2 regions of the Curtobacterium sp. NPDC090223 genome follow, and region 1 is predicted to be linked to the other one. Evidence: predicted binding sites of a transcription regulator. Region 1 holds the regulator's gene; the other holds the start of a gene.

Region 1 (8,261 bases):
CGGCCTTCTCCTCGGGCTCGGCGTGGTCGAAGCCGAGGAGGTGGAGGATGCCGTGGCAGGTGAGCAGCAGGAGCTCGTCCGTCGTCGAGTGACCGGCGGTCTTCGCCTGGGCCTCGGCCACCTGGGGGCAGAGCACGATGTCGCCGAGGAGCCCGGCCGGGGTCGGCTCGTCCTCGGTGCCCGGGCGGAGCTCGTCCATCGGGAAGCTCAGCACGTCGGTGGGACCCGGCTCGTCCATCCACCGGACGTGCAGCTGCTCCATCGCGCCCTCGTCGACGAGCACGATCGCGAGTTCGGCGTCCGCGTGCACGTGCATCGCGTCGAGCGCGAAGGCCGCGAGCCGCTGGACGGCGTCGTCGTCGATGTCCACACCGGACTCGTTGTTGAGCTCGATGCTCACCGGGTTCCTCCTCGGGGGTCGTTCTGGGGGTACGGGCTGTGCTGGCGGTCCTGCGGCGGACGGCCGCGGCGCTCGGCGCGGTTCGCGCCGGCCGGGTTCGGCGTCGGCGCGGTGCCACGGCCGCCGGGGCGGTGTCCGGCCTGCTCGGCGAGCCGCTGCTCGTCGTAGACCGTGTACGCGTCGACGATGCGGCCGACCAGCGTGTGGCGGACGACGTCCTCGCTGCCGAGGCGGGCGAAGTGGATGTCGTCCACCTCGGACAGGATCTGCGTGACGATGCGCAGACCCGAGACGTTGCCGGGCAGGTCGACCTGGGTGATGTCGCCCGTGACGACCATCTTCGAGCCGAACCCGAGACGCGTCAGGAACATCTTCATCTGTTCCGGCGTCGTGTTCTGGGCCTCGTCGAGGACCACGAAGGAGTCGTTCAGCGTCCGCCCGCGCATGTACGCCAGCGGAGCGACCTCGACCGTGCCGGCGGCCAGCAGCTTCGGCACGAGCTCGGGGTCCATCATCTCGTTGAGCGCGTCGTACAGCGGCCGGAGGTACGGGTCGATCTTGTCGGTGAGCGTGCCCGGCAGGAACCCGAGACGCTCGCCGGCCTCGACCGCGGGGCGGGTCAGGATGATGCGGGTGACCTCGCGCCGCTGCAGGGCCTGCACGGCCTTGGCCATCGCCAGGTACGTCTTGCCGGTGCCGGCTGGACCGATGCCGAACGTGATCGTGTTCTCGTCGATGGCGTCGACGTAGCGTCGCTGCCCATCGGTCTTCGGGCGCACCGACTTGCCGCGGCTGGACACGATCGGCGTGCCGAAGACGTCGGCGGGGCTGCGTTCCTCGTCGATGATGCGGGCCGAGGTGGGGATGTCGCCCTGGCCGATGTCCTGGCCGCGCCGCACCATGCCGACGAGTTCGTCGACGAGCGCACGGGCACGGGCGACGTCGCGCTCCGGCCCGGTGAGCGTGACCTCGTTGCCACGGACCAGCACCCGGACCCCCGGGTACTGGCGTTCGACGGTCTTCAACAGCCGGTCCTGCGGGCCCAGGAGCTGGACCATCGCGATCCCGTCGACGCTGAGTTCCGAGACGGCTTCTGGCTCTGGGTGTGCGGTGTCGTCAGCTGGCAAGGGTGCCTTCCTGCAGGTCGCCTGCGAGTACGTGCGCGTGCACGTGGAACACGGTCTGTCCGACGGTCTCGCCGGTGTTGAAGACGAGACGGTACTGCCCACCGGAGCGCTCGTCGGCGATGCGCTGCGCGGTGGCCACGATGTGGGCGAGGAGGTCCGGGTCACCCGCGGCCAGTTCGGTCACGTTGGCGTAGTCCTCGGTCTTGGGGACGACGAGCACGTGCACGGGGGCCTTGGGCGCGATGTCCTCGAAGGCGATGACACGGTCGTCCTCGGTCACGATGGTGGCCGGGATCTCCCGCGCGATGATCTTCGAGAAGACGCTGGGCGTGCTGGTGCTCATTGCTCCATCGTAGAACCCGTGACCGACTCGCAGTCTTCCCAGATCATCCCGATCCCGCAGCGCATACGGCTGGCGATGCAGGTCGGGTCTGCGATCGACGGGGCTGCCGCTACCACCGACCCAGCCGTGCCTGCAGCACGGCGAGGGCCGCGGGACCGGCCGTCGAGGTCCGGAGCACGCTGTCGCCGAGCCGCACCCGCACGGCACCGGCGGCGGTGAGCCGATCCAGCTCGGAGCCGTCGATCCCGCCCTCCGGGCCGACCACCAGGACGATCTCGGTGGCGTCGGACGGCGGTTCCCAGGTCGCCAGCCGCACCGTGGCGGTCGGATCGAGCACGACCAACGCGACCCGGGCCTCCAGACCGGAACCACCGGAACGGCCGGAACGGCCGGAACCACCGGAACCGCCGGAACCGCCGGAACCGCCGGAACCAGACCCGACCCCCGCAGCCAGCGCAGCCGTCGTCACCGGCGCCGAGACGGACGGCACCCGCGACCGGATCGCCTGCTTCGCGGCCTCGTGGGCGATCGCCTGCCACCGGGCCCGGCCCTTCGCGACCTTCGCGCCCTCCCACCGGGAGACGCTCCGCGCCGCCGCCCACGGCACGACGTGGTCGACACCGATCTCGGTCGCCGCCTGCACCGCCATCTCGTCCCGGCCGCCCTTCGCGAGCGCCTGCACGAGCGTCAGCGCCGGGACGGGGACCGGCGAGGTGGTCAGCGACGCGACGGTGAGCACGAGCGCGTCCCGGTCGACCGAGGCCACCGTGCCGACCGCGACGGTCCCCTGGCCGTCCGAGATCCGCAGGGTCTCCCCCACGCGGACCCGGGACACCGTCACGGCGTGCCGGCCCTCGGTGCCGTCGAGCGCCACGGACCCGCCGACGGCCACGCCGTCCAGCGAGTCGACCAGGTAGAGCGACGCCATCAGAAGTTGAAGAAGCGGTCGCGGAGCTTGCCGAACATGCCCTGCTGGAACTTCGCGAGCTGCGGGGGCGACGCCTTGTGCGACTTCGCGAGCTGCTCGACGAGCTGGCGTTCCTTGTGCGAGAGCTTGGTCGGGGTGACGACCTGCACGCCGACCCGCAGGTCGCCGCGGCCGTTCCCGCGCAGCTTCGTCACGCCGCGGTCCTTGAGGACCAGGACGTCGGCGCTCTGCACACCCGGACGGATCTCGAGCTCGACCGGGCCGTCCAGGCCGTCGATCGTCGTCGTGGTGCCGAGGACCGCATCGGTCATGGCGACCTCGAGCGTGGCGAGGAGGTCGTCCCCGTCGCGGCTGAAGACGTCGTGGTGGCGCACGCGGATCTCGAGGTAGAGGTCGCCGGAGGGTCCGCCGGCCGGGCCGACCTCACCCTGACCGGGCATCTGCAGGCGCAGCCCGGAGTCGACGCCGGCGGGCACGTCGACCGGGATCGTCCGGCGCGCGCGGACGCGGCCCTGCCCCTGGCAGGTGGGGCACGGGTTCGGGATGACGGTGCCGTGCCCGCGGCAGGTGCCGCACGGCGCGCTCGTCACGACGTTGCCGAGGAGCGAGCGGACCTGGCGCTGGATGTGCCCGGTGCCGCCGCAGATGTCGCAGGTGCGCGGGCTCGTGCCCGGCGCGCAGCAGGAACCACCGCACGTCTCGCAGAGCACCGCGGTGTCCACCTCGACGTCCTTGTGGGTTCCGAAGACGACCTCGTCGAGGTCGACGTCGATGCGGAGCAGCGCGTCCTGGCCGCGCTCGGCGCGGCTGCGCGGACCGTTGCCACGGCTCCCACCGCCTCCGCCGCCGAAGAAGGCGTCGAAGATGTCGCTGAAGCCGCCCGCGCCGCCGCCGCCGAACGGGTTGTCGGCCTGCGGGCCGGCGTCGTACCGACGACGCTGCTCGGGGTCGCTCAGCACGTCGTACGCGTGCGTCACGTCCTTGAAGCGCTCGGCGGCGTCCGGGCTCGGGTTCACGTCCGGGTGCAGTTCGCGGGCGAGGCGGCGGTACGCCTTCTTGATGTCGGCGTCGGCCGCGTCACGCGGGACACCGAGGACGTCGTAGTGGTCTGCCACGTGTTCCTCAGGTAGGTTTCGTCGGTCTTGCTGGTGGATCGGTCTGGAGGCCCGGGTCGGCTGCCGCGCTCAGCGCGCGTCCCCGGGGTGGTCGGTCGTCAATTCTCTCCGAGCAGCCTGGACAGGTACCGCGCGACCGCGCGGACCGCGGCCATGTTGGTGCCGTAGTCCATCCGGGTGGGGCCGAGGACGCCGAGGCGCGCGACCTCGCCGCCCGCCGCGACGTACCCGCCGGCGACGATGCTGGTCGCGTCGAGGCCGTACTCCGCGTTCTCGACGCCGATCCGTGCGGTGACGGAGACGTCGTCGAGCTGCATCTCCCCGAACAACCGGAGCAGGGTCACTTGTTCCTCGATCGCTTCGAGGACCGGGAACAGCCCGCCGGAGAAGTCCTGTTCGCTCTTCGCGAGGTTCGCCGCCCCCGCCATCAGCAGGCGGTCCTGCCGGTTGGCGGCGACCTGTTCGATGAGGGTCGCGACCACCACCCCGGCGAGGGTCTGCGACTCCGGCCGGATCTGCGCCGGGATCGCCCGGAGCGCCGTCGGGACGTCCTGCAGCAGGAGTCCGACCGCGGCACCGTTCACCACGGCGCGGAGCTCGACGAGCGCGGACTCGTCGAGGGTGACGTCCGTCTCGACCACCCGCTGCTCGACCCGGGCGGTGTCGGTGATGAGCACCACCATCAGGCGGGTGTCCCCGAGCCGGACGAGTTCGACGTGCTGCACCCGGGCGCGCACCATCGACGGGTACTGCACCAGGGCGACCTGGTTCGTGAGCTGGCTGAGCAGCCGGACGGTGCGGCTGAGCACGTCGTCGAGGTCGTTCGAGGCGCCGAGGAACGTCTCGATGGCCTGCCGCTGGGCGCTGGTCAGCGGGCGGGCGGCAGCGAGGTGGTCCACGAAGAGCCGGTAGCCCTTGTCCGTCGGCACCCGGCCGGACGACGTGTGCGGAGCGATGATGAGCTGCTCGTCCTCGAGCAGGGCCATGTCGTTGCGGATCGTGGCGGCGCTGACGCCGAACGCGTGGCGCTCCACGATGGACTTGGACCCGACCGGCTCGCGTGAGGCGACGTAGTCGCGCACGATCGCCTTGAGGACCTCGAGGGACCGTTCACTGACCACCGGGACCCCTTCCGCTCGTGCTGGCACTCGGATGTGACGAGTGCTGATCCTACGCCCGACCACCGACGTCCCGACACTTCTGCACCGGTGTGGATACGCTCGTGCGCATGAGCTACGGACAGCCGCCGAACGGACCCCAGGGCTACGGACAGCAGCCCGGCGGACCGCAGTACCAGCCGCCCCAGCCGATGACGCCCGAGGACCAGCGCCTCTGGGCCACCCTGACGCACATCGGTGGGATCTTCTTCAACTTCATCGTGCCGCTCGTGGCGTACATCGTGCTGCGCGACCGCGGGCAGTTCATCCGCGAGCACACCCGGCAGGCGCTGAACTTCCACATCACGGTCGCGATCGCGAGCTTCGTGTCCGGCCTGCTGACGATCGTGCTGATCGGGTTCGTGCTGCTCCCGGTGATCGGGGTGCTCGTGGTCGTGTTCGCGATCATGGCCGCCGTCGCCGCGAACCAGGGCCGGTTCTACCGGTACCCGCTCACGTTCCAGTTCATCAAGGACTAGTCGAGCAGTTCCCGCACCACGGCGTCGGCGAGCAGCCGGCCCGGCAGCGTGAGTTCCAGGCGCCCCGGCCGGGCCAGCGCGCTGCGACCGTCCACCAGACCGCGGGCGATGAGCCCGGCGACCCGGCCACGGGCCTCCGGTCGGATCTCCTCGGTGCGCAGCTCCCCGCGGACGCGCGCGGCCAGCAGCAGGCGCTCCACGTACCGGGTCTCGTCGTCGATCGTCTCGCGTCCGGCGGCCGGGGACTCGTCGGCGAGCACCCGGTTCGCGTACGCGGCCGGGTGCTTGACGTTCCACCACCGGGTGCCGGCGACGCTGGAGTGCGCACCGGGTCCGACGCCCCACCAGTCGTGGCCCTTCCAGTACGACAGGTTGTGCCGGCTGACGTGCTCGTCGCCGCGCGCCCAGTTGGAGACCTCGTACCAGCCGTACCCGGCGTCACCGAGCACCTGGTCCGCGAGCTCGTACATGTCCGCGGCGAGGTCGTCGTCCGGTGCCGGCAGCTCCCCGCGGGAGACGGCACGGCCCATCGCGGTGCCGTCCTCGACGATGAGCGAGTACGCCGACACGTGGTCGGGCTCGCAGGCGATGGCCGCGTCGAGCGAGGTGCGCCAGTCGTCCAGGGACTCCCCCGGCGTCGAGTAGATCAGGTCGAGTGAGACGTCGAGCCCCTGCTGCTTCGCGAGGTCGACGACGTCCGGCACCCGGAGCGGGTCGTGGGTGCGGTCGAGCGTGGCGAGCACGTGCGGGACCGCGGACTGCATGCCGTAGCTCATCCGCGTGAAACCCGCCCGCTGCAGGGTCGCGATCGACTCCGCGTCGACGGAGTCCGGGTTCGCCTCGGTCGTGACCTCGGCCCCGGGCAGGATCCCCCACGTGTCGTCGATCGCCCGCAGGATCATCGCCAGGTCGCTCGCGGGGAGCATGGTCGGGGTGCCGCCACCGAAGAAGACGGTCGAGACGGGACGGCGAGCCACGCCGGAGCGGTCGAGCACGGAGGCGGCCCAGGCGATCTCGCGGACGGCGTGCCCGGCGTAGTCGTCACGGCGGACACCGCGGAGCTCGGATGCCGTGTACGTGTTGAAGTCGCAGTACCCGCAGCGAACCCGGCAGAACGGCACGTGCACGTAGACGCCGAACGGCACGTCACCCGATCCGGCAGCGGGGGTGATCAGTCCGTCCGCGGGTGCCGGGTCGGCGATCGGGAGAGCACTCGGCATGGAGTCCATTGTCCGCCATGATGGAGGCATGGAGCACCACCCCGTCCCGACCACGGTGCTGTGGGACATCGACGGCACCCTCGTCCGCAACGCCACCTCGCCCGGCAACCTGTACCACCTCGCGCTCGAGCGGGCGACGGGCCGCGACCTCCCCCTGCTCGTCGGGCACCAGCACGGCCGGACCGACGCCGGCATCATCGCCGAGCACGTCCGTGCCCACGACCTCGGCGACGACCTGATCCCGACCGTCAGCCGGCACCTCCGCGACCTCTCCGAGGAACGGCACCGCTCGGGCGAGCACCGCACCGCGGCTCCCGGGGCCACGGCGCTCGTCGCCCGGTTCGCCGAGATCGGTTGGCGCAACGGGCTGCTCACCGGCAACTCGGCCTACCGCGCGCGGGTCAAGCTCGCCGGCGCCGGGTTCGACGTCGACGCCTTCGACTGGGAGCACTCGTACTTCGGCGACGAGGAGGTCGAGCGCACCGGCGTGACGGCCCTCGCCGCGGCAGCACTCGCCGGCACCCGCGCCGTCATCGTCGGCGACACCCCGCGCGACGGCGAGGCCGCCGACGCCGTCGGCATCCCGTTCCTCGCGGTCGCGACCGGCGTCTACGACGTCGACGCGCTCCGGCACACGAACGCGGTCGCCATCGCCCGCGACTGCGTGTCCGACGCCGCGCTCATCGAGGACGCGATCGCCGCGCTGCCGCCGCTGCGGCACGAGGGCTGAGCGCGGACTAGTCGCCGCGCAGCGCCTCGAGGTACTTCTCCGCCATCACGCGCTGCTGCCGACGGAGCAGCGGGGCGACGAAGCGCCACTTCGCGCTCGCCGGCTGCGAGAACTGCCGGATCTGCAGCCACACCGAGCCGTCGGCGGTGCGCTCGATGACGAAGGACTCCTCGCCCGAGAGCGGGTGCCCCTCGAGCGTGCCGTAGGCGAAGCCCTTGCGGTCCGGCTCGTCGATGATCGACACGACCCGCACCGGCGCCTGCACCGTCTGCCCGAACGCGTGCATCGTCAGCACCGCGCTCGTCCCCGCCGTCACGAGCGGGGTGCCGTCCGGCGCGAACTGCTCCACCCGCGGGGTCCCGATCGAGGCCGGCGCGATCGGCACGCCCTGCTCGTCGAAGGTCACCGGGTTGTAGCGGACCTCGTCGTCGTCCGGTGCGTCGTCGACGCGCACCGCGATGCCGCTGCGCTCCTGGATCTGCCACGTCAGCGCCTGGGTCACCGCGGTCTCGAAGCGCTGGTCGCCGTGACCGATGCGCGAGCGCGACTCCGCCGGGACGAATCCCTCGGGCGGGTAGGTCATCAGGTCGGGCGCCTGTGTGGCACCGACTGCTCCGTAGGTCAGGGCGGTCAGGTACCCTCCGCGGCTGCTCATCAGGCCATCGTACTGGGGGTGCACGGCCGGGTCGAACCCACGCGGTCCGGCCCGCCGTCCGCTTTCCGCGCACCCCGAACTGGAGGCCGTGCACCCCTCCGCCCCGC
Region 2 (8,261 bases), on a different contig from region 1:
CGGCACCGCTCCGCCCTCCTGGGTGATCGGCCGCGTCGCCACCCACCCGGACCACCGCGGGCGGGGGATCGCGAGCCGTCTGGTGGGCGCCGTCCTCGAGACCCACGGGCACGAACCGATCGTCCTGCACGCCCAGGAGTACGTCGCCGCGCTGTACGAGCGCCACGGCTTCGCCCGGTTCGGCACGCCCTACGTCGAGGCCGGCATCACCCACGTCGGGATGCACCGGGCGTGACCACCCGGGCGCGGTACCTCGCCTACGCGGACCGGATCGAACCGGTCTCCCCGTCCTACGCCGCGTGGGCCCGCTCGCTCGACGACGACCTGGTCGCGCTGCTCGACGAGGTCCCGGAGTCGAAGCGGCAGCCGGAACTGCTCTTCGCGGTTGCGCGCCGGTTGGGTGCGGACCCGTCCGACCCGGCCGCGCTCCGCGCACTCGGACGGGAGGCCGGGCCCACCCTGGTGTCGGCCCTCGCGGCCGCCACGGTGCAGGCCAACGACCCGCGCCGGCTCGGCCCGCTCGTCCCGTTGTTCGCGGCGCTCGCCGCGTCCGCCCCGCGGCCGATCGGCCTCGTCGACGTCGGGGCCGCGGCCGGGCTGTGCTCGATCCCGGACCGGGTGACGCTCGACTACCGGACGCCCGACGGCACCGTCCGGATGCACACCGCCCCCACGGAGCCGTCGATCCGGCTGGTCGCGGCGGCCACGGGGACGGTCCCGGCGCCGGCCACGGCGCCGATCCGGATCGGCGCGCGCGTCGCCCTCGACCCGAACCCCGTCGACCTGACAGCGCCCCACGGGTTCGACCGCCTCGTGGAGGCGGTGCCGCCCGAGGCCCTGGACCGGACCGCCCTGATGCGGGCGGCCGCGCGCGCGACGCTCGCCGAGCCTCCCGTCAGCATCCCCGGCCGCGTGCCGGACGACCTGGACCGCGCGATCGACGCCCTGCCGGAGGGCCTGGAGCCCGTCGTCCTGACGGCCGGGACGCTCGTCTACGTGCCGGGCGCGGAGCGGCAGCGGTTCGTGGACCGGATCGCCGAGCGCGGCGTGCACTGGATCGCGCTCGAGCGCACCGGGATCCTGAGCGGGGTGGCGGCCACGCTGCCGGCGGACGTGGACGCTGCCGACCCGGCCTCGTTCGCGACCGTCTCGTTCGACGGGGTGGCCGTGGCGGTGTGCGACGCGTTCGGGACCGTGGTCCGCTGGTTCCGCGACCTGTGACGGCTCGTGGTCGAATCCGCGACAGTCCAGCGCCATGCCAGGGTCGGCATCGACCGCACCCCTACGATGTGCGAGACCCGTTACCCGAATGTGATCGGAACCGTCGTGACCACCATCCCCGCGGACGAGCTCAGTGAGCTCGCCAAGCACGTGCTCGCCTTCGAGCACGAGCGGGCACGGCACGACCGCACGAAAGAGGCGGAGATCCGCGTCGAGTTCGACATGTCGCCGGCGCGGTACTACCAGGTGCTGAACCGCGTGATCGACTCGCCCGCGGCGCTCGCGTACGACCCGCAGCTCGTGGGTCGGCTGCAGCGTCTGCGGCACTCGCGGACGAGCGCTCGTGCCGCGCGCAGCTTCGTCGCCCCCGCTCCCGCCACCGGAACCGAAGAGGAACGATGACGCGATTCCCCCATGACCGTTTCGACGACGTGACCGACGGGCCGCGTGTCGGAGCGCACCGCGGCATGCACCGTCGTGGCCGCGGCTGGATCGCGTTCGCGTGGGCCGCGCTCGCCACCGGGGTGCTCGTGGGGATCGGTGTGCTCGTCCTGGCGCTGCTGAACGGCAGCTACTCGTTCTCCGGGTCCGACGACGCCTCGGCTTCTGCTTCGGCAACGTCGTCCGCGTCCTCGTCGGCCTCGCCGTCGTCGACGCCGTCCTCGTCCGCGTCGTCCGCCGCCACCGCCGCGCAGCCCTCGGAGCAGGGGAGCACCACGCTCGTCGTCCTGAACGGGACCTCGACGGCGGGGCTCGCCGCGAAGGGCACGTCGGCGCTCACCACGGCCGGGTGGACGGTGACGTCGAGCGGCAACGCCGGCACCACCGGGACCACGTCGACGATCGTGTACTACCAGCAGGAGTCGCAGGCGGCCGTCGCCCGCGGTGTCGCCGCAGCGCTCGGAGTGACGGCGGTGCAGCAGTCCGCGGCGTTCCCGAACGCCGACGTGAGCGTCGTGCTCGGGGCCGACTACACGGGGTGATCGGGCGCTTCCCGGCGCTTCGTGTGCATTTCGCGCACCGCTTTGTAACGGCTGTGTTTCCGGCACGTTGAGTTCCGGCGGAATCAGCGTGAAATGTCCGTCACACCCCTTGCCGGATCGTCGTTCCTGATTAGAGTCACAAGTGGTCACCGGAGTGATCAGAATGTCGTCGGACCTCGGTGCGCGATGCGGAACACCCGGGCTCGGACCCGACGGCGTCACCCGACGGCCCCGTCGTTCGCAACAGCAGTACCGCAGGGAGCAACAGATCATGGCCAACGGAACCGTGAAGTGGTTCAACGCCGAGAAGGGTTTCGGCTTCATCACCGTCGATGGAGGGGGCCAGGACGTGTTCGTTCACTACTCGGCCATCGACATGAACGGCTACAAGGTCCTCGAGGAGGGCCAGGCAGTGACGTTCGACGTCGGCACGGGGTCGAAGGGCCCGCAGGCCGAGTCGGTGCGTCCGGCCTAGTCGCCGAACCACTCAGGACGCGCCGTCCCCTCCGGGGGCGGCGCGTTCGTCGTGTCCGGGCGGTGCGCTCGCGTGCGTCGATCCAGAGTGTCGGTGTGTTGCACTCTCAGGGGTCGAGTGCCAGAATCGGGCTTGGCACTCGGTCGTACTGAGTGCCAAGCGCACCGGCTCACGCTGTGTGCCAGAAGACCCCCACGACGTCCGGGAGGGACGAGAAACTCACATGGCTAAGATCATTGCTTTCGACGAGGAGGCCCGCCGTGGCCTCGAGCGCGGCCTGAACCAGCTGGCCGACGCCGTGAAGGTGACGCTCGGCCCGCGCGGCCGCAACGTCGTCCTCGAGAAGAAGTGGGGCGCCCCCACGATCACGAACGACGGTGTCTCCATCGCCAAGGAGATCGAGCTCGACGACCCGTACGAGAAGATCGGTGCCGAGCTCGTCAAGGAGGTCGCCAAGAAGACCGACGACGTCGCCGGTGACGGTACGACCACCGCGACCGTGCTCGCCCAGGCCCTCGTCCGCGAAGGCCTGCGCAACGTGGCCGCCGGTGCCGACCCCGTCTCGCTGAAGCGCGGCATCGAGAAGGCCGTCGCGGCCGTCTCCGACCAGCTGCTCGCGAACGCCAAGGAGATCGAGACCAAGGACCAGATCGCCGCCACCGCGTCGATCTCGGCCGCGGACCCGACCATCGGCGCGCTCATCGCCGAGGCCATCGACAAGGTCGGCAAGGAAGGCGTCGTCACCGTCGAGGAGTCGAACACCTTCGGCACCGAGCTCGAGCTCACCGAGGGCATGCGCTTCGACAAGGGCTACCTCTCGCAGTACTTCGTGACCGACCCCGAGCGCCAGGAAGCCGTCTTCGAGGACGCCTACATCCTGATCGTCAACTCGAAGATCTCGAACATCAAGGACCTCCTGCCGGTGGTCGACAAGGTGATCCAGGCCGGCAAGCAGCTCCTGATCATCGCCGAGGACGTCGACGGCGAGGCCCTGGCCACGCTCGTCGTGAACAAGATCCGCGGCATCTTCAAGTCCGTCGCCGTCAAGGCCCCGGGCTTCGGTGACCGTCGCAAGGCCATGCTGCAGGACATCGCGATCCTGACCGGCGGCCAGGTCATCTCCGAAGAGGTCGGCCTCAAGCTCGAGAACGCCACGCTCGACCTGCTCGGCAAGGCGCGCAAGGTCGTCATCACCAAGGACGAGACCACCATCGTCGAGGGTGCCGGCGACACCGAGCAGATCGCGGGCCGCGTCCGTCAGATCCGCTCCGAGATCGAGGCGACCGACTCCGACTACGACCGCGAGAAGCTCCAGGAGCGCCTCGCGAAGCTCGCCGGTGGCGTGGCCGTCATCAAGGCGGGTGCCGCGACCGAGGTCGAGCTCAAGGAGCGCAAGCACCGCATCGAGGACGCCGTCCGCAACGCCAAGGCCGCTGTGGAAGAGGGCATCGTCGCCGGCGGTGGCGTCGCCCTGATCCAGGCCGGCAAGGTCGCGCTCGACTCCCTCACGCTCGAGGGTGACGAGGCAACCGGCGCGAACATCGTCCGCGTCGCGATCGACGCCCCGCTCAAGCAGATCGCGCTCAACGCCGGTCTCGAGCCGGGTGTCGTGGCCGCCAAGGTCCGCGAGCTCGAAGCCGGATGGGGCCTCAACGCCGCGACCGGTGAGTACGTCGACCTGATCGCTGCCGGCATCATCGACCCCGCCAAGGTCACGCGTTCGGCGCTGCAGAACGCTGCGTCGATCGCCGGTCTGTTCCTCACGACCGAGGCCGTCGTCGCCGACAAGCCCGAGCGCGCCGCGGCCGCTCCGGCCGGCGACCCGACGGGTGGCATGGACTTCTAAGCAGTCCTTCCGCAAGGGCCCTCGCACGCTGCGCGTGCGGGGGCCCTTCCGCGTGCCCGGTGCGGGCGTGCGTGGCGGTGAGATCGCACTTCGTGTCGGTTCTGCCCCGCCACATTCGACACGAAGTGCGATCTCATCGGGGTCCGGAGCCGTGCTCGCGGAGTGCGAACGCCTGGCGAAGACGCTCCAGGAACGCGGATGGGTGGTGCGCGTCCTGCGCGGTGACGTGGATGGTCAGCCAGGAGGCCACGGTGAAGGCGTTGCCACGCGTTCGGTCGTGACTGAACGTCTCGCGGTCCGTCCGGTGGTGGTCGCCGTCGTACTCCACGGCGATCCGGAGGCCGACCCACGCCATGTCCACCCGGCCGATGAAACGCCCCGATCCGTCGAGGACGTCGACGTTCAGTTCGGGCTCCGGGAAGCCAGCTTCCATGACGATGAGTCGCACGATCGTCTCCATCGGTGACTCGGCTCCGATCCGGATCAGTTCGAGCGCGGCCCGTGCGGCGACGACGCCGCGATCCCCGGGGTGGACAGTTGCGGCCAGGCGCGCTGGCGACGTCAGCCGCCCGACCCCGACGAGGTGGTCGCCCAGGACCACCAGCGCGCGGAGCCCGAGCACCGTTCGGCATTCGTACCAGAACGCCGCTGGGGTGCTGACCCGAACGCCGAAGACCGTCGTCACGTCGGCGCGCACGGCGTCGACACGGTGGCCGACCACCCCCTGCCGGCGCTCGATGGGACCCGGTCCGATGGTCGACACGTGGAGTTCGCTCTCCTCGTCGGAGAACGCCCGCGGAAGTGGGGCGCTCCAGAGTCGCGCCGCGGTCGTGTGGCTGAAGTGCTGATCGGGCCGGAGGAGCAGTCCGAGGGCGAGCGCCCTGTCGATGAACCCGGATCGATCGGCAGGCATCCGTACACCGCGGGCCGGCGTGACCAGGTCGCTTCGGCGCAAGCGCTCCCGCCCCACGCCGTGCTCGAGCGCATCGGCGACGCGGAACGGCGTCCGGAGGAACCTGGACGGGAGTGGAGTGGGGTGCTTGGGCATGCCGTCAGCGTGCTGAGCCCCTGACACCCTGGCGCCCATCGCCGCTTTCCTGTGGAACCCGCCCGTTCCCAAGGCCCTGTGGAGGAACGGCGAGATCGCACTTGGTGTCGGACGGCCCCGTGGGGAGGCGACACCAAGTGCGATCTCAGCGGGTCAGGGCGCGGGGGCGGGCGCCAGCGCCGGCGCGTAGTCGCGGGGGAGGAGGGGGAGCCAGATGCGGAAGGTGGCGCCGCCGCCCTCGGTGTCGATGACCTCGACGGACCCGTGGTGCGCCGCGACGATGCCCGACACGATGGCGAGCCCGAGCCCCGAGCCGCCGGTGTCCCGCGCGCGCGACGTGTCGGCACGCCAGAAGCGCTGGAAGATCTTCTCGCGCAGCTGCGGCGGGATGCCCTCACCGTGGTCGATGACGTCGATGTGCGCCATTCCCCGGTCGTCGTCGACGCCGATGCCGATCTCGATGGGGTCGTCGTGCGGCGTGAACCGCATCGCGTTGCCCATCAGGTTCGTCACGACCTGCCGGATCTTGTTCTCCTCGGCGAGGACGATCGGCGGACGCTTCGGCATCACGACGGTGGGCAGCGGCGTCGTCTCGTCGGAGACCGGCGCGTCAACGTTCATCGCGCGGTTCCGCCGGGCACGCAGCCGCGCCAGGGTCTGCCGGGAGAACGCGATCGGCCCCGTGGTGTTCGCCGACGGGGACATCGGCGGGTTGTCCGACGACGACGGGGTGGCCGCCGGCCCGAACGCCGACGGTGCACGCACGGCCTGCGGCACGTCCTCGACGAGGACCTGGATCTCACGGTCGGGGTTCGACGCCATCGTGTCGAGCGCGGAGTCGCGGGCGATCGCGACGAGGTCGACCGGCCCGAGCTCGAGCGGCTTCGACTCGTCGATGCGGGCGAGCTGCAGGAGGTCCTGCACCAGGAGCCCCATCCGCTGCGCTTCCTTCTCGATGCGCTCCATCGCCTGCGCGACGTCCTCTTCCTTGCGGAGCGCACCCATGCGGTACAGCTCGGCGTACCCGCGGAGGGACACCAGCGGCGTCCGGAGCTCGTGGGAGGCGTCGCCGACGAACCGGCGCATCTGGTCGATCGTGCGCTGCCGGTCCTCGAACGCACTGTCGATCCGCTCGAGCATGGCGTTCAGGGAGCGGTTCAGACGACCGACCTCGGTGTTCGGGGTGTCGTCCTCGAGGCGCTGGTTGAAGTCGCCGGCGGCGAACCGGGCTGCGGTGTCCTCGACGTCGCGGAGCGGGTCGAACGTCGCGGTGACGAGGAGACGGGTGAGCATCGCGCCGAGCAGGATCACCGAGATGCCGAACCCGAGGAAGATGACGGTGAACCGGGCGATGGTCTGGTCGGTGTCAGCGCTCGACACCGCGACGAGCACGTAGCCCGTCTCGGTGGCGCCGGTCGACAGGTTCTGCAGGTTCGCCGGGATGACCTGCGCACGCCACTCGTGGTTGTGCTGCTTGTCGTAGAGGCTGAACGGGGTGTGCGTCTTCGTGGCCGTGGAGAAGTCGACGGTCGAGATGTCCGGCTGCGAGGTCGACTGCGTGTCGCAGATCTGCTTGCCGTCGCTGTCGTAGGCGGCGACGTACGAGCTCTTCTCGAGCACCATCGTGAGCTTGCAGTACTGCTGCCCGTCGCTGATGTTCTGTCCCTCGAGCTGCGACGTGGTCGTGGTGACCTGGGTGTCCAGCTGTTTCAGGAGGTACGTCGACAGCACCGTCATGGTGCCGAGCCCCGCGACGAGCAGGCCGAGCGCGACCAGGAGCACCGTGATCCCGGTGATCTTGGTGCGCAGGGAGATGCCGTCCCACCAGCGGTTCATTCTGGAGTGCATGCTGCCTCAACGGTAGACGGCGGCCGTCCGGTGAAACCGGACGACCGCCGAGAAAGCGGGACCCAGGGCTAGGAGGCCTTGGTCGCCTTCAGCATGTAGCCGAACCCGCGCTTGGTCTGGATGATCGGCTCGGCCGAGTACTGGTCGAGCTTCCGACGCAGGTACGAGATGTAGGACTCCACGATGCCGGCGTCGCCGTTGAAGTCGTACTCCCACACGTGGTCGAGGATCTGCGCCTTCGACAGCACGCGGTTCGGGTTGAGCATGAGGTAGCGGAGCAGCTTGAACTCGGTGGGGGAGAGCTCGATCTGCGCGTCGCCGATGGTGACCTCGTGGGTGTCCTGGTCCATCGTCAGCTCGCCGGCACGGATGATCGCGTCCTCTTCGTCGTTCATCGTGCGACGGAGGATCGCCTTGATCCGCGCGACGATCTCGTCGAGGGAGAACGGCTTGGTGACGTAGTCGTCGCCGCCGACGGTGAGGCCGGTGATCTTGTCCTCGGTGTCGTCCTTCGCGGTGAGGAACAGGATCGGCGAGGTGTACCCGGAGGAACGGAGGCGCTTGGTCACGCCGAAGCCGTTCATGTCGGGCAGCATCACGTCGAGGATGATCAGGTCCGGCTCTTCCTCGAGCACGGCGGAGATCGCCTGCGCCCCGTTGCCGACCGCGCGCACGGCGAACCCGGCGAAGCGGAGCGAGGTCGTGAGGAGATCGCGGATGTTCGGCTCGTCGTCGACGATCAGGATCTTGGGGCCATCGGTCATGCTCCTATCATCTGGCCGTTCCCTAAGTGTCACCTGGGAGCGACGCGAGAGCGTGACGGGCGTCAGCCCACCGCGG

What was found. Region 1 encodes HrcA, which represses chaperone genes, less so after heat shock. Its sites were predicted from a motif close to TTNGCACTCGNNNNNNNCGAGTGCNAA; they were not measured.
Region 2: the regulator HrcA is predicted to act here: its motif matches at 2,812-2,838, upstream of groL (chaperonin GroEL).

The regions. Positions count from the first base shown of each region.
Region 1 covers NZ_JBIVCN010000001.1:199,901-208,161, reverse strand. The annotation lists gene ybeY (rRNA maturation RNase YbeY) at 1-400, opposite strand, end outside; gene ACIPJY_RS00915 (PhoH family protein) at 397-1,458, opposite strand; gene ACIPJY_RS00910 (histidine triad nucleotide-binding protein) at 1,517-1,870, opposite strand; gene ACIPJY_RS00905 (RsmE family RNA methyltransferase) at 1,980-2,798, opposite strand; gene dnaJ (molecular chaperone DnaJ) at 2,798-3,913, opposite strand; gene hrcA (heat-inducible transcriptional repressor HrcA) at 4,012-5,034, opposite strand; gene ACIPJY_RS00890 (DUF4870 domain-containing protein) at 5,142-5,549, shown strand; gene hemW (radical SAM family heme chaperone HemW) at 5,546-6,769, opposite strand; gene ACIPJY_RS00880 (HAD family hydrolase) at 6,798-7,499, shown strand; gene ACIPJY_RS00875 (DUF1990 family protein) at 7,507-8,154, opposite strand.
Region 2 covers NZ_JBIVCN010000007.1:93,943-102,203, reverse strand. The annotation lists gene ACIPJY_RS17005 (GNAT family N-acetyltransferase) at 1-235, shown strand, start outside; gene ACIPJY_RS17000 (DUF2332 family protein) at 232-1,221, shown strand; gene ACIPJY_RS16995 (DUF3263 domain-containing protein) at 1,327-1,623, shown strand; gene ACIPJY_RS16990 (LytR C-terminal domain-containing protein) at 1,620-2,204, shown strand; gene ACIPJY_RS16985 (cold-shock protein) at 2,476-2,679, shown strand; gene groL (chaperonin GroEL) at 2,903-4,525, shown strand; gene ACIPJY_RS16975 (hypothetical protein) at 4,659-5,438, opposite strand; gene ACIPJY_RS16970 (sensor histidine kinase) at 5,727-7,421, opposite strand; gene ACIPJY_RS16965 (response regulator transcription factor) at 7,490-8,185, opposite strand; gene ACIPJY_RS16960 (DNA repair helicase XPB) at 8,248-8,261, opposite strand, start outside.